Linked DNA regions of Catenulispora sp. EB89. The protein of the gene in region 3 binds, or shares a complex with, the protein of the main gene of each other region. Links are inferred from orthologs where the notes say so. Each region holds a gene or a part of one and is shown on either strand. Other genes may lie near its edges.

Region 1 (6,887 bases), on a different replicon or contig from region 3:
CCCGCTCAGGCCTGCTGGCGGTCCAGTTCGATAGCCCTGCGCAGCGCCTTGCGCGCACGCGACCGGTCCCGGGCGTCGTTGTAAGCCAGCGACAACCGGTACCACCCGCGCCAATCCTCCGGATCGGCCTCGACCTCTGCCTTGCGCTTCTCGAAGATCTCGTCGGCGGCCTTCAGATCCGGCCGCCCCGAGGGCCGGCGCGGGATCTCCTCGGTCGGCCACAGGCCCTCGGCCTCCAGCCGGGTCCCGAGGCGCGAGGAGGCATTGCCCATCCGCACCTCGGTGACCACGAACCAGGCCCCCACCACCGGCAGCATCAGCACGCCGAGCCCGAACACCACGAGCACCGGCTTGCCGGTCGCCATCAGCCACACCCCGCGCTGGACGGCCAGCAGCAGGTAGAAGCACAGGATGACGACCAGGATCAGGGCCGTGGTGCGGTTGCGCATGAGGAGAAACGGTGCCTATCGGGGTTCGCAGTGTTCTATCGCGTTCAGATGTCCAGCAACGCGTCCAGGCCGACGGTCAGGCCGGCCGGGAGCGTCCCGGTCTTCTTGCAGGCCAGCACCACGCCGGGCATGAACGAGGCGCGGTCCAGCGAGTCGTGGCGGATCGTCAGCGTCTCGCCGACGCTGCCGAGCAGCACTTCCTGGTGCGCGATCAGGCCGCGCAGCCGGACCGAGTGCACGGGGATGCTCTCGACCACCGCGCCGCGCGCACCGTCCAGACCGGTCTTCGTGGCATCGGGCATCGGCGCGCTCCCGGCCGCGGCGCGGGCCTCGGCGACCAGCTCCGCGGTGCGGGTGGCGGTGCCCGAGGGCGCGTCGACCTTGTCCGGGTGGTGCAGCTCGACGATCTCCACGCTCTCGAAGTACGGCGCCGCCGTCGCCGCGAACCGCATCATCAGCACGGCGCCGATGGAGAAGTTCGGGGCGACCAGAACCCGCACGTCGGTGCCGTGCAGCAGCGCGCGGACCTGGTCCTGGCGGGCCTCGTCGAAGCCGGAGGTGCCGACCACCACGTTGATCCCGTTGCGGACGCAGAACTCGATGTTCTGCACGGTCACGCCGGGGTGCGTGAAGTCGACCGCGACCTCGGCGCCGGCCTCGACCGCGCGCTGCGGGTCGTCGTCGGCGTCGATCTGGGCGACCAGGTCCAGGCCCGGCGCGTCCAGCACGGCGCGGCAGACGGCCTGCCCCATCCGGCCGGCCGCCCCGAACACCGCGACCTTCACCACCGACTGGCCCAGAGCCTGCGTCACACTGGTCATCCCAGGGCCCCTTCGAACGATGAAGCGTCCTCGTAGTCGCCGATGACGGCGATCGCCTGGGGACGCCGCAGGAACTCCTCGGCGACCTCCTTGACGTCCTCCAAAGTCACCGACTCCACCCGCTCCAGCAGCTCCTCGATGGTGAGGTGCTCGCCGTAGACGAGTTCGTTCTTGCCGATCCGGGTCATCTGCGAGCCGGTGTCCTCCAGCGAGAGCACCGTGGAGCCGCGCACCTGGCCGATGCCGCGGCGCAGCTCCTCCTCGGTGACGCCGCTGTCGGCGACCTTGGCCACCTCGTCGCGGCAGATCTTCAGCACCTCGGTGAAGTTCTCCGGCTGGCAGCCGGCGTAGACGCCGAACATGCCGCAGTCGGCGTGGTGCGTGGAGAAGCTGTAGACCGAATAGGCCAGACCGCGCTTCTCGCGGACCTCCTGGAACAGCCGCGAGGACATGCCGCCCCCGAGGATGGTGGACAGGATGCCCAGCGGGTAGCGGCGGCGGTCGTTGCGGGCCACGCCCGGCACGCCGAGCACGACGTGCGTCTGCTCGGTCGCCTTGGAGACCAGGCGCAGGCCGGAGTGCGCGGTGCCGCAGTCGCCGCCGATGCGCGGGACGACCGGCTGACGGTCGGCGTCCCGGTCACCGCGGGCCTGCGCGAACGCCGCGTCCACCAGCGCCACCACGACGTCGTGGTCGAGGTTGCCGGCCGCCGAGACCACCAGGTGGTCGTCGGTGTAGTGGGAGTGGTAGTACTCGGCGATCGCGTCCCTGGTCAGGGCGTTGACCGAGTCGACCGAGCCGAGGATCGGCCGGCCCAGCGGCGAGTCGCCGAGCAGGGCGAAGGCGAACTCGTCGTGGATCTGGTCGGCGGGCTCGTCCTCCGTCATCGCCATCTCCTCCAGGATGACGTTGCGCTCGGAGGCGACGTCGTCCGGACGGATGAGCGCTGAGGTGACCAGGTCGCAGATCACGTCGATGGCCAGCGGCAGGTCGGTGTCGAGCACGCGTGCGTAGTAGCACGTGTACTCCTTGGCGGTGAAGGCGTTCATCTCGCCGCCGACCGCGTCCAGGGCCGCCGAGATCTCCAGCGCCGACCGCTTCGCCGTGCCCTTGAAGAGCAGGTGCTCCAGGTAGTGCGTGGCGCCGGACTCGTCGGCGTGCTCGTCGCGCGAGCCGATGCCGGTCCAGATGCCGAACGTCACGGACCGAACAGATGGCATGGTCTCGGTGACCACGCGCAAACCGCCGGGCAGAACGGTACGGCGCACTGTGCCGTTGCCGTTCTGCCCGGCGATCAGGGTCTCGACCGGGTACAAGGCTGTTACTCCGCCTTGGCCTCGGCCTTGGCCTCGGAGCCCTCGGCGTCCGGCAGGACCGGGATCAGCGAGAGCTTGCCGCGGGAGTCGATCTCGGCGATCTCCACCTGCACCTTGTCGCCGACCTTGATCACGTCCTCGACGTTCTCCACCCGCTTGCCGCCGGCCAGCTTCTTCAGCTGGGAGACGTGCAGCAGGCCGTCGCGGCCGGGCATCAGGGAGACGAACGCGCCGAAGGTCGTGGTCTTCACCACGGTCCCCAGGTAGCGCTCGCCGACCTCCGGCATCGTCGGGTTGGCGATCTGGTTGATCGTGGTCCGCGCGGCCTCGGCGGCCGAGCCGTTGGCGGCGCCGATGTAGATGGTGCCGTCGTCCTCGATCGTGATCTCCGCGCCGGTGTCCTCCTGGATCTGGTTGATCATCTTGCCCTTCGGGCCGATGACCTCGCCGATCTTGTCCACCGGGATCTTCACCGAGATGATGCGCGGAGCGAACTCGCTCATCTCGTCCGGGACGTCGATGGCTTCCATCATGACGTCCAGGATGTGCAGGCGGGCGTCCTTGGCCTGCTTCAGGGCGGCGGCCAGGACCGAGGCCGGGATGCCGTCCAGCTTGGTGTCCAGCTGCAGCGCGGTGACGAAGTCCTTGGTGCCGGCGACCTTGAAGTCCATGTCGCCGTAGGCGTCCTCGGCACCGAGGATGTCGGTCAGCGCCACGTACTCCGTCTTGCCGTCGATCTCAGCCGAGACCAGACCCATCGCGATGCCGGCGACCGGGGCCTTCAGCGGCACACCGGCGTTCAGCAACGACATGGTCGAGGCGCAGACCGAGCCCATCGAGGTCGAGCCGTTGGAGCTCAGCGCCTCGGACACCTGGCGGATCGCGTAGGGGAAGTCCTCGCGGGCCGGCAGGACCGGAACGAGCGCACGCTCGGCGAGGGCGCCGTGGCCGATCTCACGGCGCTTGGGCGAGCCCACGCGGCCGGTCTCACCGGTGGAGTACGGCGGGAAGTTGTAGTTGTGCATGTAGCGCTTGCGCGTCTCGGGGTTCAGCGTGTCCAGCTGCTGCTCCATCCGGAGCATGTTCAGCGTGGTGATGCCCAGGATCTGGGTCTCGCCGCGCTCGAACAGCGCCGAGCCGTGGACCCGGGGCACGACCTCGACCTCGGCGGACAGCGGACGGATGTCCCGCACCCCGCGGCCGTCGATGCGGACCTGGTCGCGGATGATGCGCTCGCGGACCAGCTTCTTGGTCAGCGCGCGGAACGCGCCGCCGATCTCCTTCTCGCGCCCCTCGAACTGCTGCGCGAGCTTCTCCACGACCAGCGCCTTGACGCGGTCCAGCTCCTCCTCGCGCTCCTGCTTGCCGGCGATGGTCAGCGCGTTGGCCAGCTCGTTCTTGGCGGTCGCGGTCACCGCCTCCAGGACGTCGTCCTGGTAGTCCAGGAAGCGCGGGAACTCCGCGGTCTCCTTGGCGGCCTGCGCGGCCAGCTCCTGCTGGGCCACGCACAGCGCCTTGATGAACGGCTTGGCGGCCTCCAGGCCGTCGGCGACGACCTCCTCGGTCGGGGCGGTGGAGCCGCCGGCGACCAGGGCCACGGTCTCGCTGGTGGCCTCGGCCTCGACCATCATGATCGCGACGTCGCCGTCGTCGAGCACCCGGCCGGCCACGACCATGTCGAACACGGCGTCGGCGAGCTCGGTGTGGGTCGGGAAGGCGACCCAGCGGTCCTGGATCAGGGCGACGCGCACGCCGCCGATCGGACCGGAGAACGGCAGGCCCGCCAGCTGCGTGGAGGCGGAAGCGGCGTTGATCGCCACGACGTCGTAGAGGTGGTCCGGGTTCAGCGCCATGATGGTCGCCACGACCTGCACCTCGTTGCGCAGCCCCTTCGCGAAGGAAGGACGCAGCGGCCGGTCGATGAGCCGGCAGGTGAGGATCGCGTCCTCACTGGGCCGGCCCTCACGCCGGAAGAACGAGCCGGGGATACGCCCCACGGCGTACATGCGCTCCTCGACATCCACCGTCAGCGGGAAGAAGTCGAGAGAGTCCTTGGGGGACTTCGAAGCGGTGGTCGCCGAAAGGACCATCGTCTCCTCGTCCAGATACGCGACGACGGACCCGGCAGCCTGACGGGCCAGCCGGCCCGTCTCGAAGCGCACGGTGCGCTGGCCGAACGGGCCGTTGTCGATCAAAGCCTCAGTGGTGAAAACACCCTCGGACAAGAGGTACTCCTCAGTTCGTATGCGGCGGACTGAAGAGGACGCGTTTGTCGTGGGCCCACGCCGCCGTGTGGCGGCCCGGTCTTCGATCGAAGCCCCCGGGTGCGTTACATCCCGAGGGCCACTACCGAAGATCGGCGCCCAACCGGCCACTTCGACGCGAGCCACGTCGCGCAGTGCCTCTTCAGTTCCCTAAAACGTATTGAACTTTTCCGCTACCCACTCTAACCGGAAAAGTCGCCAGCTTGGTCCGGCCCGGCACACAGCGGGTACACGACAGGAGCGGTCCGTGACGAACGGACCGCTCCTGCTCACAGCATGTGGCTGGGAACCGACTAGCGGCGCAGCCCCAGCTTCTCGATCAGCGCACGGTAACGCACAATGTCGGTCTTCTGCAGGTACCCCTGCAGCCGCCGCCGCTGCCCGACAAGCAGCAGCAGCCCCCGCCGACTGTGGTGGTCGTGCTTGTGGAACTTCAGGTGCTCAGTGAGCTCGTTGATCCGGTACGTGAGCAGAGCGATCTGCACCTCCGGGGAGCCCGTGTCGCTCGGCCCGGTCCCGTAGTCCTCAACGATCTTCTTCTTCGTAGCTGCGTCCAGGGACACCTGTGACTCCTCGTAAGATTGTGGTCGCTGAGCGCCCCTGGTCGTCTCCACAGGGAACCACACCAACTCGCGGCCGACTGCCAACGGTACCACCCCCGCACCCGCCCCACCGCCACACCCCGGGGAGGCCCCACACCCCATGAGCAGCACCACCCACACCTTCCGCATCTGCATGGACCACCTGTCAGCCCTCCGCAAAGCCCTCGCGGACCTGGAAACCACCCTGGGCGCAACCCACGCCCACCACTGGCCCACCATCGACCCCACACTCCACACAGGCCCCGCGGCGTGGCGCGTGGAGAAAGACGACAGCGCCACATATGTATATGGACTGCTGAACGAAGCCAGCCCCCTAGGCGACACCCACGCAGACGTAGTCCGCCGCCTGGAGGCCTGGTACCACCGCATCCACGAAACGGTCACCGCCATGACGACATACGCCGACCAGACGCGCGAGAGGTACAGCGCAGCCGATGAGGCGGTCGCGGCTGCCATTTTGCGGGTGGCTGAGGGCGGGAGCGCGAGTCCTGGCGGGGGCGCGGGCACGGGTGCCGGCGCGGGCGCGGGCGCGGGTGTCGGCGCGGGCACCGCGAGCACGGCTGGCGGCGGGATCGGAGGCGGGGCGTTCGAGCGCGCCGTCGGTGGAGGTGAGGTCGCGGCTGACGCGGGTGGAGGGACGCCGTGAGCGAAGGTCAGTTCGCCTACAACGGCTTCACCCTCGACGAACTACGCAGCCTGGCATCGTCACCCCAGGTCGGAACGATGCAGGCAATGCCGCAGTCCTTCCGCGCACTAGCCGAGCGCGTCGGCGAGGTAGCGGATCTCCTGACCCACGCCCAGGCCGACCTGCCCAACTGGTGGAAAGGGCCTGCCGCGGAGCAGGCAGCGGCCACGCTGGGACGCGCCGCTGCGGAGGCGCGAGAGTTTCACGACAGCGCAATGGGCGCAGCCACCGCCGTCGGCCGATGCGCCCGAGTCGTCGCAGAACAACAGCATCAGATGATGAACGTGCCGGAGGTTCCAGAACCCGGCATCACCGATGTGGTGCAGCGCCCCAAGACACCCTTCGAAGCACTCGAAGCTGCACGGCAGGACGCCAGCTACCAGGCTGCGCACGAGCAGGCAGTCCAAGTCGTCAATGGCATCGCCGCCCAGTACGTAGAAACCCGCGGACAACTTTCAAATATTTCCTTCAAATTTGGCGAGAACTTCACCCCAGCGCGGGAATCGAACCCGCCCTCGCCGCATTCGACACCACCCCAAGATGCCGACTATCAAATCACGGCACCGCCAATCAAGGGCTCACGGCTCGACGGGACTCCACACCTGCCACCAAAAAATGATATAAGCGACCACGCCGCTACGCCGATCACAAATCGACCGTCGATACCGGCAGAATCGCTCAGCATCCGACCCCCCGAGCCCAAATCAGCGGACCCTTCAACCTTCGAGTCTACGCTTCAGAGAACTGCCA
Region 2 (6,810 bases), on a different replicon or contig from region 3:
TCGCGGTGAGGTCGCGCAGGTGCTGGTGCTCGTCGGGGTTCAGCCGCAGGATGCGGGCCAGGGCGTCGACCACGGCCGGGCTCGGGTTGGTCTCCTTGCCGCGCTCCAGGCGGGTGTAGTAGTCGACGCTGACGCCGGCCAGGATCGCGACCTCCTCGCGGCGCAGGCCCGGGGTCCGCCGGACGCCCGCGCTGGGCGGCAGGCCGACGTCCTCGGGCTGGACCGCCGCGCGCCGCGCCTTCAGGAAGATCCCCAACTCGCTGCCGTTCGTCATACTGCCAGCGTAGAGGCCGGGCGCGAGAAGTGAGGGGGTGTGTCGCACCCCGGCACCGCGCTCCCCGGTTCGGCGCGGTCTGTATGGTCGCGGCGCGGACCGCGAGGGTTACAGGCATGACAGCTCTCACCACCGCCCGGCCGCGGACCGCCGGCACCGCAGCCACCGCAGCCACCGCGTCTGACGCCGACGCGCCGGTCGCCACCGCGACCGTCGACGCCGCGCCCTCCGCTACCGCGGCCAAGCGCATCCTCGCCGCCTCGGTCTTCGGCTTCTTCCTCGTCGGCCTCGACGCCATGGTGGTCAACGTGGCGCTCCCGGCGATCAACCGCAGCCTGGCCGGCGGGATGGCCGGCGCGCAGTGGGTCATAGACGGCTACACACTCGCCTTCGCCGCGCTGATGCTCTCGGCCGGCGCCCTGAGCGACCGGATCGGCGCCAAGGCCGCCTACGGCCTCGGGCTGATCGGCTTCACGCTCTCCTCCGCCGCGTGCGGCCTGGCCCCGTCGCTGGGCCTGCTGGTCACCGCGCGGCTGGTGCAGGGCGGCGCCGCCTCACTGATGCTGCCGGCCTCGCTGGCTCTGGTGCGCCAGGCGTTCCCGGACCCGGCGAAGCGGAACCGGGCGATCGCGCTGTGGACCGCGGCGGGCTCGGCGGCAGCCGCCGCCGGACCGGTGGCCGGCGGCCTGATCACGGCCGCCGTGGACTGGCGCTGGATCTTCTTCCTGAACCTGCCGGCCGGGGCCGCGGCGCTGGCGCTGCTGGCCGGGACGCCCAAGCTGGTGCAGGCCAGGACCGCGGTCGGCGCGCACTTCGACGTCATCGGCCTGATCTCCTCGGTGGTGGCGCTGGCCGGCCTGACGTACGGCTTCATCGAGGGCGGCTCGAAGGGCTTCGGCACCACGCCGGTGCTGGCCTCGTTCGCGGCGGCCGGGATCGCCTCGGTCGTCTTCGCCGTAGCCGAGTCCCGCCAGACCCGGCCGATGGTGCCGCTGGCGCTGTTCAAGTCCCGCGCGATGTCGCTGACCGCGTTCGCCGGGTTCAGCGTCAACGCCGCCTTCTACGGCGTGATCTTCCTGCTCAGCCTGTACTTCCAGCAGGTGGCGCACAAGTCCTCGACCGTCACCGGCCTGCTGTTCGCGCCGATCACCGCGGTGGTGACGCTGGTGAACGTGACCGTGGCGGCGCGGATGGTGGCGAAGATCGGCGCCCGGCTGTCGATGACCGTCGGCCTGGTCGGCACCGCCGGCGCGATGCTCCTGCTGCTGGCCGTGCGGCCGGACCAGCCGGCCTGGCAGCTGGTGCTGCTGCTGGTCCCGGTCTCCTTCGCCGGCGCCTTCGTGGTCCCGGCGCTGACCATCATGGTGATGGGGAGCGTGCCGGCCGAGCAGGCGGGCACCGCGGCCGGCATCGTGAACACCTCCCGGCAGGTCGGCGGCGCGCTGGCGGTGGCCGTGGCCGGGGCGCTGGTGGCCGGCGGCGACTTCGCGCACGGGATGCACGTGACGCTGATCGGGATCGCGGTGCTGCTGGCGGCGGCCGCGGTGGCGGTGCAGCTGCTGGCTCCGGGGCGGAAGCGGTAGCGCCGCAAGCGGTAGCCGGTCGCGGGTCGCCGGTCACCGATCGCAGACCCGACCGTTACCAATCCGTGGTGAGAGCACCGGAACCCGTCTTCCGGCGAGGGCGTCAAAGCCTCGCCGGAAGACGGGTTCTTTCTCGGGAGGCGAATCAGGATGCGTAGATGGGTGGCCAAGACTCTGACACTCGCACTGGCGGCGAGCGGGCTGCAGGCGGTCGGAGTGGCCGATCCGGCGTGGGCGTGCGGCTGCGGGGCGATGATCCCCGGCCCCGGCGGCACGATGAGCGTCGCGCGGGAGCAGGCGGTGGTGCGGTTCGACGGGACGACCGAGGACGTCGTCATGCGGTTCGCCACGCAGAGCAACGTCACAGACGCCGCGTGGGTGATGCCGGTGCCGGCTCAGGCCACGGCGAAGCTCGCGAACCCGGAGTTGTTCGGCGATCTGACGGTCGCCGAGGAGCCGGTCCCCGTCGTGCACCACTACTTCTGGCCGCATCTCGGAGGATCATCCGGCGACGGCGCGGTAGCCGGGGGCGCGATGGCCGCCGCTCCCCCGCAGTCGGCGGTGCAGGTGCTCAGCGACCAGCGGATCGGCGAGTTCGAGGTCGCGAACCTGGCCTCGGCCGACCCCAAGGCGCTCGGCGACTGGCTGAACCAGCACGGCTTCACCCTGAAGGACAGCACCGCGACCCGGTTGGCCGCCTACACCAACGAGGGCTGGAAGTTCGTCGCCGTGCGGCTGGCCACCGGCAGCAAGGCGGATCTGAACGGCGTCCTGGACCCGATCAGCCTGTCGTTCCCGGCCAAGAGCGCCGTCTACCCGATGCGGTTGTCGGCCGGCGCGACGACGCCGCAGAACGTCGAGGTGTCCGTGCTGGCGCCGCACCGGATGGACGCCACGAGCACACCGGTCGCGGACCAGCCGGAGCCCTCGACGTTCGGCGACTGGATCAACCCCTCGAACGTCGGGCCGTCACTGGCCACGCTGGCGGCCGGGCGGATGTTCCTGACGGTGTATGAGGGCTCGTTCGACGAGCCGTCGCAGATCACGCAGGACTACGCGTTCGCTCCGGCGGCCTCGGACTGGGTGCAGCACAGTACGTACGACCAGGAGGAACTGCTGACGGCCCTCGGGATCCCGGTGTACCTGATCGTGCTGCTGGTGCTCGCGGCCGGAGCGGTGCTGCTCGTGCGGTGGCGGTGGGTCAGCGCGCGTACTCGGTCGCCCGGGACTCCCGCACCACGGTGATCCGGATCTGCCCCGGGTAGGTCAGCTCCTCCTCGACCTGCTTGGCGATGTCCCGCGCGATGACCTGCGCCTGGATGTCGTCGACCGCGTCGGGCACGACCATCACCCGGATCTCGCGGCCGGCCTGCATGGCGAAGACCTTCTCCACGCCCTCCTGCTCGGCGGCGATCTGCTCCAGCCGCTCCAGGCGCTTGACGTAGGCCTCCAGCGACTCGCGGCGCGCGCCCGGGCGGCCGCCGCTGATGGCGTCGGCGGCCTGCGTCAGGACCGCCTCGACGGTGCGGACCTCGACCTCGTTGTGGTGCGCCTCGATGGCGTGCACGACGTCGTCGTGCTCGCCGTACTTGCGGGCGATCTCGGCGCCGATCAGCGCGTGGCTGCCCTCGACCTCGTGGGTCAGGGCCTTGCCGATGTCGTGCAGGACCGTGCAGCGCTTGAGGAGCACCGGGTCCAGCCGCAGCTCGGAGGCCATGATCGAGGCCAGGTGCGCGGACTCCACGAGGTGCTTGAGCACGTTCTGGCCGTAGGAGGTGCGGTAGCGGAGCTTGCCGAGCAGCGCGATGAGCTCGGGGTGCATGTCGGTGATGCCGAGCTCCATCAGCGCGTCCTCGCCGGCCCGCACGCACAGCGTCTCCACCTTGGCCTTGGAGCGCTCGTAGATCTCCTCGATGCGGTGCGGGTGGATCCGGCCGTCCAGGACCAGTTCCTCCAGGGTCAGCCGGCCGACCTCCCGGCGCACCGGGTCGAAGCAGGACAGCAGGACCGCCTCGGGCGAGTCGTCGATGATCAGGTTGACCCCGGTGATCGACTCGTAGGCGCGGATGTTCCGGCCCTCGCGGCCGATGATCCGGCCCTTCATGTCGTCGCTGGGCAGGTGCAGCACGCTGACCACGGACTCGGCGGTCTGCTCGCTGGCCACGCGCTGGATGGCCAGGGCCACGGTCTTGCGGGCGCGCTTGTCGCCCTCGTCCCGGGCCTCCTGCTCGATCTGCCGGATGAGCACCGCGGCCTCGCGCTTGGCCTGGTTCTCGATCGACTTCACGAGCTCGCTCTTGGCCTCGGCGGCGGACAGCGCGGCGGCTCGCTCCAGGATGGAGCGGCGCTCGTCCTCCAGCGTCGCCAGCTCGGCCTTCTTGCGCTCGAGCTCGGCGGAGGCGGCCACCAGCTCACGCTCTTTGTCCCCGGTCCGCCGCAGGTCGGCGTCCAGCCGCTCCTCGCGCTCGGCCTGCCGGGCCTCGCGGCGCTCCAGGTCCAGCCGCAGCTCGCGGATGTCGTCCTTGAGCACCCGGGTCTCGGCCTCGGCCTCGTCCCGGATGCGCCGGGCGCGGTCCATCTCGACGGTAGCGGCGGCGGCGGCCTGCTCCCGGATCTGCACGGCCTGGGCGTCGGCCTGTTTGCGCGCCTCGGCCGCCTCCCGGTGCACGGCGGCCAGGTCGCGCTGCGCGGCCACGACGGCGGCGGCGTGCTCGCCCTCCCGGGCCTGGGCCCGCTGCGCCAGCTCGGCGACCTGCTTGTCGAAGTCCTCGTACGCGCTCTTCTTGAGATTGTTGATGCGGCGTCCGGCGCCGACGTTCATGCCCACGAACAGGCCGACGCACGCCGCGACCACCGCTGCGATCGCGATCACCATGCCGACCATGAAGTTTGCTCCCAGCGCGCTTGAGTGATCCTTCGATGATCCCTCACTGAGTGCGAGGTTAGGGCGAGGTAACAATACGGTCAAGGAGGAGTGTGGTCGACAACCGTTGGTGTCGTCGGGAAAAGCGGATGAAAGCACTGGAAGGAGTGGTGTTCCGGCGAAGGGGTCACCGGCGGTGACGGCGCACGGTAGCCGAGGGGTGGCGCAGGGGTGGCGCCGACGTCAGTCGAACTCGGGCTCACCGAGATCGACGTCCAGCCCCTCCTCCGCGAGCGCCTCCTTCACCACCCGGAAGGCGATCGACCCGGAGTACCCCTTGCGAGCGAGCATCCCGACCAGCCGCCGGGTACGCACCTGCGGCTCCAGCCCCTTGGTGGCGCGCAGCCGGGAGTCGACAAGTCGGCGCGCGGTGACGGCTTCCTGGTCCTCGTCGACCGCGGACAGCGCCTCGGCGGCGGTCTCGTCGTCGATGCCGCGCTTGCGCAGCTCGTAGCCCAGGGCCCGCTTGGCCAGGCCGCGCTCGGTGTGGCGGGAGCGGACGAAGGTCTCGGCGTAGCCGGCGTCGTCCAGGAGGTGCAGCTCCTCGAACCGGTCGAGCACCGCCTCGGCGATGTCGTCCGGGATCTCCTTCTTGCGCAGCTTGTCGGCCAGCTGCGACCGGGTCTGCATCTGCCGGCCCAGGTGGTACATCAGGATGTTCTTCGCGCGCTGCTCCAGCTTCTCGCGCGACTGCGGTGGCTTCGGCTTGTCGGCGTCGGCCGGATCGCGGTCCTTGCGGCGCGACGACCAGCCGCCGGAGCTTTTCTTGGCGGCGCTCTTCTTCGCGGACGCAGATCCGCCACGCCGGTCATCGCCGAAGCCGCCCGAGGAGCGGCGCTCCCGCTCCGGACGCTCCGACTGCTCCGACCGCTTCGGCACGGCGCCACCCCGGCGGCCGGCGCCATCGGCGAGCGACGCCCAACCGCTCGGGCCCGCATCCGCACCGGGTTCCGCTGCCGCGGCCCAGCCCGGCGCGCCGTCGCCCGACCCGCTCTGCTCCGCCCGCGCCGAGCCCGCATCACGCGCGCCCGAACTCCCACCGGCACCGGGTTCCGCTGCCGCGGCCCAGCCCGGCGCGCCGTCGCCCGGCCCGCCCGCGTCCGACCCGGCCGAAGCCTGTTCGCCCGCGTCCGACCCCGCGTCGGCCAACCAGTCGGGACCGGCTCCCTCATCCTGGAACCGGCCCCAACCGGCGCTCACCTACTACTCCTCCGCACCGGCCGTGGCGGCGGTCTTGCGCGCCCGCGTCGTCTTGGCCGGCTTGGCGGCGGCGTCCTCGGCCGGAGCCGTCCCGTCGGCGGCAGCGGCCACAGCCGCCGGCGCCGCGCTCGCCGCCGTGTCGGCCGGCTCGTCGACCTTCGGCCCGATGCCCAGCTTCTCCTTGATCAGCTTCTCCAGGCCGTCGGCGACGTCCGGGTTCTCCTTCAGGAACCGCCGGGCGTTCTCGCGGCCCTGGCCGAGCTGCCCCTCGGAGTACGTGAACCAGGCGCCCGCCTTCTTCACGAAGCCGTGCTCGACACCCATGTCGATCAGCGAGCCCTCGCGCGAGATGCCCTGGCCGAACACCACGTCGAACTCCGCCTGCTTGAACGGCGGGGCCACCTTGTTCTTCACGACCTTGACGCGGGTGCGGTTCGCGACCGCCTCCGTGCCGTCCTTCAGCGTCTCGATGCGGCGGATGTCCAGCCGGACCGAGGCGTAGAACTTCAGCGCGCGGCCGCCGGTGGTGGTCTCCGGCGAGCCGAACATCACGCCGACCTTCTCGCGCAGCTGGTTGATGAAGATCACGGTGGTGTTGGTCTGGCTGATCACACCGGTCAGCTTGCGCAGCGCCTGGCTCATCAGGCGGGCCTGCAGACCGACGTGCGAGTCGCCCATCTCGCCCTCGATCTCGGCCTTGGGCACCAGGGCCGCGACCGAGTCGATGACGATGATGTCCAGCGCGCCGGAGCGGATCAGGGTGTCGGCGATCTCCAGCGCCTGCTCGCCGGTGTCCGGCTGGGAGATCAGCAGCGCGTCGGTGTCCACGC
Region 3 (6,920 bases):
TGCGCCCGGTCGCGCGCGCCGAGCTTGACCATGCTGCGGCTGACGTGCGTCTTTGCGGTGAGCGGGCTGAGCACCAGGCGGTCGGCGATCTCCTCGTTGCTCAGCCCGGCCGCGACCAGCGCCAGGACCTCGCGTTCGCGGTCGGTCAGGGCCTTGATCTGCTCGGCGGCCGGGTTGGGGCCGGTGCGCTTGCTGCGGACCGCGAACTCCTCGATCAGCCGACGGGTGACGCTGGGTGCGAGCAGGGCCTCGCCGGCGGCCACCGCGCGCAGGCCGCGCAGCAGGTCGGCGGGCTCGGTGTCCTTCAGCAGGAAGCCGCTGGCGCCGGCCCGGATCGCCTCGAAGACGTACTCGTCGAGCTCGAAGGTGGTCAGGATGAGGATGCGGACGCCGGAGAGCTTCTCGTCGGCAGTGATCAGGCGGGTGGCCTCCAGGCCGTCGGTGCCGGGCATGCGGATGTCCATCAGGATGACGTCCGGGGCCAGGTCGGCGGCCAGGCGGTAGGCCTCGGCGCCGTCGGCGGCCTCGCCGGCCACCTCGATGCCGTCCTGCACCTCCAAAAGTGCGCGAAAACCCGCGCGCACCAGCGCCTGGTCGTCGGCGAGCAGGACTCTGATCATGACTGCTCCTCGGCAAGGGGGGATTCTGCGGTTTCGGTGGGTTCGGTGGTTTCAATGGGTTCGGCGGGTTCGGCGGTGTCGCCGGACCAATCGGCGGCCGACGCCCGGAAGGGGATGCGGGCGTCGACCCGGAAGCCGCCGCCGGGGTTCGGACCGGCGGTGAGCGTGCCGCCGAAGGCCGTGGCCCGCTCCCGCATGCCGGGCAGGCCGTTGCCGGTCCCGGTCTCCCCCAGCGGACAGCCGCGGCCGTCGTCGGTGACCCGCAGGTGCAGGCCGTCGGAGGACTCCACGAGGATCGCGGCGCGCTCGGCCCCGGCGTGCCGCACCACGTTGGTCAGCGACTCCTGCACGATCCGGTACCCGGCCTGGCTCACCGCCAGCGGCACGTGCGCGACGTCCCCGACCATGCTGAGCGCCACCTTCAACCCGGCGGCCTCGGCCAGGTCCACCAGGTGCCCCAGCCGCCCCAGGTCCGGGGCCGGGTCACGGGGCGCGGCCCGATCGCCGCGCAGCACGGTCAGCACCGAGCGCACCTCGCCGAGCGCCGAGCGGCTGGCGTCCTTGATCGCGGACAGCGCGATCCGGGCCTGCTCGGGGCGGCGGTCCATGACCTCCAGCGCCACGTTGGCCTGCACCGCGATCAGCGAGATCGAGTGCGCCAGCACGTCGTGCAGCTCCCGGGCGATCTCCAGCCGCTCCTCGCTGGCCTGCCGCCGCGACTCCTGCTCCCGGGCCTTCTCCTCCTGGTAGCGGGCCTTCTGCGCCTCCAGCGCACGCTGCCGCAGCAGCCGGAACAACTCGGCCAGCATCAGCAGCGCGAGCAGCCAGCCGGCGGTGAACAGGATCTCGGTGGGACTGCTGCGCAGCTGGCCCTTGGCACTGTGCGTCGGCACGAAGATCATCCCGATCGCGAACAGCAGGGACCCGACCCACATCTCCCGCCGGTAGCCGGTGCCGCCGATGACGATCACCGCGAGCAGGGCGTTCAGGAAGATCGGCCCGTAGGCGTAGCCCATAAGGAGGTACAGCAGGGTGGCACCGAGGCACACCGCCAACGCGACCCGCGGCGCCCGCCGCCGATGGTGCAGCGCGACGGGGCCGGCGACCACCAGCACCCAGCCGAACCAGTCCAGCGACCGGACCCCGTACTCGACGGTCTTGCTCGCGGTGTCGTGCCAGTGACCGTAGGCGCCCCAGGTCCCGAGCACGTCGACGACGAGCAGGATCAACGGCAGCGCGACCGTGGAGCGCTCCATCCACAGCCACGCCAGCCAGGGGCGCGAAGGCGGATGCGGCTGCTCGGTCATGCTTGAACGCTAGATCAGATCGCCGTGCGCGGGTATCCGTCCAGCGGAGGCTGTGCGGACCGAACGGGTACTCCGGGGGGAGTAGGCGCTGGTCCCGGGGCAGCGCTATAGAGAGCCGAGTTCGACGACGCCTATAGCGTGTTCCGTGAGGCTCCCGAGATATAGCGTCTCCCCGCTACGGCGCGCTGCGGTGACCGCCTTATAACCGACGCCCCACGCACGCAGCTCACGTACTTGCTCCCCCTCAGCGTTGACCGCGATGGCCCACGCCATGTCCTTCTCCCCCGGCTGGAGACGCTGCGGCGTAGCCCAGACGAGCGAACGCAGCCGCGGGTGCCGGGGCAGGAGCCAGTCGAGCGCCGGGTCGCGGGGTGTGACCATGGCGATCCAGATCAGGCCTTCGGCGTCGCGGGTGAGGTTGTCGGGGAAGCCGGGCAGCGGCGGGCCGAAGGGCGACTTGCGGCCGGTGTCGGGGCCTTCGAGTTCGACGCGGGTCAGGCAGTAGCCGCCGGTCTCGGCCACGACAGCGGCGGCGCCGTCGCCGTCGTCGTCGTCGTCGACGAGCACGATGCCGTTGGCGAACGCGAAGCCGTCCGCGATGACCTCGACAGCGCCGTCGCGGTAGCGGAACAGACGGCCGGTCGTGGAGTGCTCGAACAGGTCGCCACGGTAGGAGTCGATGTTGTAGCGGCGCGAGGACTGCGTGAAGTAGGTGCTCCCGTCGGCGGCGACGGCGGCGTTGCTGCAGAAGGTCAGCGGCTCGCCCTCGACCTCGGACACGAGCACCCGGACCGTCGCGTCGGAGAGCTGAACCTCCAGCAACCCGCGATAAGCGTCGCAGACCACGAGCGCGTCCTCGCCGAGCATCTCCAGCCCGAGCGGACGGCCGCCGGTATCGGCGACGGTGCGCGCCTCGCCCTCCGGCGTCACCCGCAGGATGCGGCCGTCGGCGAGGCCGGTGAACAGCGTCCCCGCCGCATCGACCGCGATGTGCTCCGGGCCGGCTCCCGGCAGTTCGATGCGCCGCGGTTCCGGCAGCGTCCGCGCATCACCGCGGCGCCGCACCGGACGCGGATTCGCCGGCGGCGTCCACCGCACCGCGGCCATCTTCGTGCGCTGAGCCATAAAACGCCCCCTGCCACCGGTCCGAAATGAGGACGTTAGTGGGCAGGGGGCGCAAGCACCAGATGTCGGCCGGTTCAGCCGAACCGCAGGCTTAGCCGAAGAACACCTTCGCTTCGTCATACAAAGACATCGGCACCGTCTTCAGCGTCGTCGTCGCGTCCTTCAGCGGCACCCGGATGATGTCCGTCCCGCGCAGCGCGACCATCTTCCCGAAGTCCCCGTCGTGCACCGCGTCGATGGCGTGCAGGCCGAAGCGCGTCGCCAGCCACCGGTCGAACGGCGAGGGCGTCCCGCCGCGCTGCGTGTGGCCCAGGACCGTGGTGCGGGCCTCCTTCTTCGTGCGGCGCTCGATCTCGGCGGCGAGGCGTTCGCCGATGCCGCCGAGGCGGACGTGGCCGAAGGCGTCCAGTTCGCCGGACTGGATCTGCATCTGGCCGTCCTTCGGGTGCGCGCCCTCGGCGACGACCACGATCGGGGCGTAGCCGCGCGCGAAGCGCGACTCGATCCAGCCGCAGACCTCCTCGATGTCGAAGGTGACCTCGGGGATCAGGATCACGTTGGCGCCGCCGGCCATGCCCGAGTGCAGGGCGATCCAGCCCGCGTGCCGGCCCATCACTTCCACGATCAGGGCGCGGGAGTGCGACTCGGCGGTGGTGTGCAGGCGGTCGATGGCCTCGGTCGCGACGTGGACCGCGGTGTCGAAGCCGAAGGTGTAGTCGGTGGCGTTCAGGTCGTTGTCGATGGTCTTCGGGACGCCCACGACGTGGACCCCGTGCTCGTCGCCGAGGATGGTCGCGACGCCGAGGGTGTCCTCGCCGCCGATCGCGATCAGCGCGTCCACGCCCTCGGCCTGCAAGTTCTCCTTGATCCGCTCGACGCCGCCGTCCACCTTCAACGGGTTGGTCCGCGAGGATCCGAGGATGGTGCCGCCGCGGGGCAGGATGCCGCGCACCGCCTCGACGTCCAGCGGCTTCGTCATGCGTTCCAACGGCCCCTTCCAGCCGTCCCGGAAACCCACGAACTCAAAGCCGTAGAACTGCACGCCCTTGCGGACCGCGGCGCGGATCACCGCGTTCAGGCCCGGGCAGTCCCCGCCGCCGGTCAGCACTCCGATGCGCATGGCCACACTCCCTGATGTTCACGATGTGATCTGGGTCACCGTACGATCACCGCCACCGTAACCGCTACGAGACGGTAACGAGAAGCCGACGATCACCTGACGAGACACGCCAGTCACATGAGGTGATCTTCGTCCCGGCGGTGTCGCAGGCCGTGCCGTCGCGGCGGTGCCACCCTGGGGCTTACGCCTGGGAGCCGATGTGCGCCGATGCCGTCGGCTGACAGGGTTCGAACATGACGACCACACAGTTCACCGGCCGCAACGCACCGACCCGCCGAACACTGCTGGGAGCCACACTGGCGGCCGGGGTGGCGGCGCCCCTGGCCCTGACCGGCCGCGCCTCGGCGGCGACAACCCCGAGCGGTACGACGACCGCGACGGACCCGACCGGCACGACCGTCACGACCGGCACGACCGGCACGACCGCCCCGGCGCAGCTCGTCATCCCGCCGCCGACCGGCCCGCACCAGGTCGGCACCGTGGACCTGCACCTCGTCGACACCGCCCGCCCGGACCCCCTGAACCCCGGCCAGCCCTACCCGCTGATGGCCAGCATCTGGTACCCGGCCCGCGACGCCGACCGCTACCCGGTCGCGCCCTGGATGACCACCGGCACCTTCCAGGCCTGGCTCGCGAACGTCGGCTTCGACCCGACCAGCCTGCCGGTCCCGGTCACCGCCGGGCACCTCGGCGCCCCGGTGCACCGCGGCGGACGCCCGCGACCGGTCATCGTGTTCTCGCACGGCGCGCACGACCACCGCTCCGACACGACCACCGTCGTGCAGCAGCTCGCCAGCCACGGTTACGTCGTGGTCACCGTGGACCACACCTACGACGCCTACACCCAGTTCCCCGGCGGCCCGGTCCTGTCCCCCGACTTCGCCGACCGCGTCCCGATGTCCCCGAGCGACTTCGCGGCCGACGCCCACTTCATCCTGGACCGCGTCGAGGACATCGCCGCCGGCCGCAACCCCGACGTCGACCGCAAGCCGCTGCCCGAGGGCCTGCACGCCGCCCTGGACCTGGACCGGATCGGCATGTTCGGCTGGTCCAAAGGCGGCACCGCGACCGCCCTGGCGACCATCGCCGACGACCGCATCCGCGCCGCCATGACCTTCGACGGCCTGACCGGCACCTCCGTCGACACCGATGTGGACAAGCCGTTCTTGATGCTGGCGGCCGCCTACACCAGGGCGAACGACCCCTTCGCCGCGGAGTTCTGGGCTCACCTGCGGGGCTGGCGACGCTACTTCCAGCTCAACGGCGCCGAGCACATCTCGTTCACCGATGCCGAGGGCATAATCCTCCAGGCGGCGAAGATCCTCGGGATGAGCCAGGCGACCGTCCAGGGCTTCGTCGGCACCATGGACCCGAACGAAGGCGTGCGGATCCAGCAGGCCTACCCGCTCGCCTTCTTCGACCTGCACCTGCGCCACCGGCACAGCACGCTGCTCGACGGACCGTCGCCGGACTTCCCGGACGTGCAGTTCATCCCGTGACGCTCGGAGCATGAGGGCTGGTCAGGGCACCAGCGGCGCCTTGACGACCCGCTCCCCCGCCGCCCGGTCGCCGCTCCACTCCAACCCGGCGGCGTCCACCCCGACCCGGTTCCACAGCATCAGCGCCAGGTCCGAGGCCGCACCGGCGACCTCGGACACCGGCTCGCCAGGCCCGTACTCCCAGGACCGGCCGACGTCGGTCGCGGTCAGCCGCAGCGCGCTGGCCGGCTCGGCCGCGAGCCCCCGCTGGATCATGCGCGGCGCGAACAGCTCGAACACCTCGGTGACCGCGTCGGCGGCGAACGCCGGGTCGAGCGGGTCGGCCGTGCCGAGCGCGTGCTGCGCGTCCCAGCGGTGCATCCGCGTCTCGTGCGCGCGCCGGCGCTGCCAGAAGCCGACGGTGCGGGGCATCAGACTGCTGAAGGTCCAGGCCTCGGTCGCGGCGTCGGCGGACAGGGCGGTGGTGATCTGGTCGACGGTGCTGAGATACCAGGTGTGCAGGGACGCCGGGTCGTGCGGCGCGGTGCGCTCCTTGTCGTTGCGGCCGTGGCCCTCCTGGACCGCCGTGGTGACCCACAGGTTGCCGTTGCCGAGGTGGTCGGTCAGCTCGTAGAGGGTCCACGGGGCGCACGCCGACACCTGCCGCTCCAGGTCCGCCTTGGTCAGACCGACGAGCAGCGCGCCGTAGGTGTCCAGCTCGGAGCGCAGGACGCTGAAGAAGTCGAAATCACCCATGGGGCGGAAGCTACCCAGCGGCTCCCGCCTCACGTCCGATTACCGCCGGTCGAGATGAACCGGCGGCGGGTCAGTCGAGGCGCTTGAACATGTGCACGTCTTCGGCGTCGCCGGGGATGCCCAGCGTGCGGCCGGTCTCGACGTAGCCGTGGCGCTTGTAGAAGTCCGGCGCCTGGAAGGTGAACGAGGACACCGCGACCCGGTCGCAGCCACGCCGCCGGGCCTCGGTTTCGGCGGCCAGCAGGATCTTCGAGCCCCAGCCGTCCTTGCGCGCATCCGCACGGACCCACAGCATGCTGATGCCGCACAGGCCGGCCCAGGTCCAGGCGGTCAGGCCGCCGACGATCACGCCGGCCTCGTCGGTCACCCTCACCGAGAAGGCGTCCTGGTCCTTCTTCGAGGTGCCGGTGGCGGCGAAGTTGTACTCGTCCAGTCCGGCGTCCAGCGCCGCGCTGAGCTCCGGATCGCGGCCGCCGGTGGTCAGGCCAGCCGGGTGGTTCAGGTCGTTCGGGTG

What was found.
Region 1: ABH920_RS29035 (region 3) and ABH920_RS04875 share a complex: the UniProt entries of both Bacillus subtilis proteins name them as parts of the possible RNA degradosome complex. The link is inferred for Catenulispora sp. EB89 from one-to-one orthologs.
Region 2: ABH920_RS29035 (region 3) and rny share a complex: the UniProt entries of both Bacillus subtilis proteins name them as parts of the possible RNA degradosome complex. The link is inferred for Catenulispora sp. EB89 from one-to-one orthologs.

Annotation. Positions count from the first base shown.
Region 1 is NZ_JBGCCU010000002.1:287,103-293,989, forward strand. What follows is about bases 2,202-5,158. They hold ABH920_RS04875 (polyribonucleotide nucleotidyltransferase), read right to left. Parts: upstream 4,812-5,158; coding sequence 2,592-4,811; downstream 2,202-2,591. Other genes in these bases: ABH920_RS04870 (M16 family metallopeptidase), read right to left, coding at 2,202-2,586; rpsO (30S ribosomal protein S15), read right to left, coding at 5,144-5,158. In the rest of the region: ABH920_RS04860 (hypothetical protein), read right to left, coding at 6-449; dapB (4-hydroxy-tetrahydrodipicolinate reductase), read right to left, coding at 494-1,270; more of ABH920_RS04870, read right to left, coding at 1,267-2,201; more of rpsO, read right to left, coding at 5,159-5,413; ABH920_RS04885 (hypothetical protein), read left to right, coding at 5,553-6,098; ABH920_RS04890 (hypothetical protein), read left to right, coding at 6,095-6,887. UniProt on the Bacillus subtilis protein: Involved in mRNA degradation. Catalyzes the phosphorolysis of single-stranded polyribonucleotides processively in the 3'- to 5'-direction. Necessary for competence development in Bacillus subtilis.
Region 2 is NZ_JBGCCU010000004.1:424,156-430,965, forward strand. Bases 2,401-5,280 are described here. They hold rny (ribonuclease Y), read right to left. Parts: upstream 4,742-5,280; coding sequence 3,059-4,741; downstream 2,401-3,058. Other genes in these bases: ABH920_RS11520 (DUF2330 domain-containing protein), read left to right, coding at 2,401-3,102; ABH920_RS11530 (regulatory protein RecX), read right to left, coding at 4,964-5,280. Also shown: ABH920_RS11510 (helix-turn-helix transcriptional regulator), read right to left, coding at 1-274; ABH920_RS11515 (MFS transporter), read left to right, coding at 391-1,857; more of ABH920_RS11520, read left to right, coding at 2,020-2,400; more of ABH920_RS11530, read right to left, coding at 5,281-5,980; recombinase RecA, read right to left, coding at 5,984-6,810. UniProt on the Bacillus subtilis protein: Endoribonuclease that initiates mRNA decay. Initiates the decay of all SAM-dependent riboswitches, such as yitJ riboswitch. Involved in processing of the gapA operon mRNA, it cleaves between cggR and gapA.
Region 3 is NZ_JBGCCU010000015.1:128,539-135,458, forward strand. Bases 2,159-5,148 are described here. They hold ABH920_RS29035 (6-phosphofructokinase), read right to left. Parts: upstream 4,173-5,148; coding sequence 3,144-4,172; downstream 2,159-3,143. Other genes in these bases: ABH920_RS29030 (SMP-30/gluconolactonase/LRE family protein), read right to left, coding at 2,159-3,052; ABH920_RS29040 (alpha/beta hydrolase family protein), read left to right, coding at 4,406-5,148. Outside these bases: ABH920_RS29020 (response regulator), read right to left, coding at 1-620; ABH920_RS29025 (sensor histidine kinase), read right to left, coding at 617-1,927; more of ABH920_RS29030, read right to left, coding at 2,033-2,158; more of ABH920_RS29040, read left to right, coding at 5,149-5,671; ABH920_RS29045 (maleylpyruvate isomerase family mycothiol-dependent enzyme), read right to left, coding at 5,693-6,406; ABH920_RS29050 (GNAT family N-acetyltransferase), read right to left, coding at 6,477-6,920. UniProt on the Bacillus subtilis protein: Catalyzes the phosphorylation of D-fructose 6-phosphate to fructose 1,6-bisphosphate by ATP, the first committing step of glycolysis.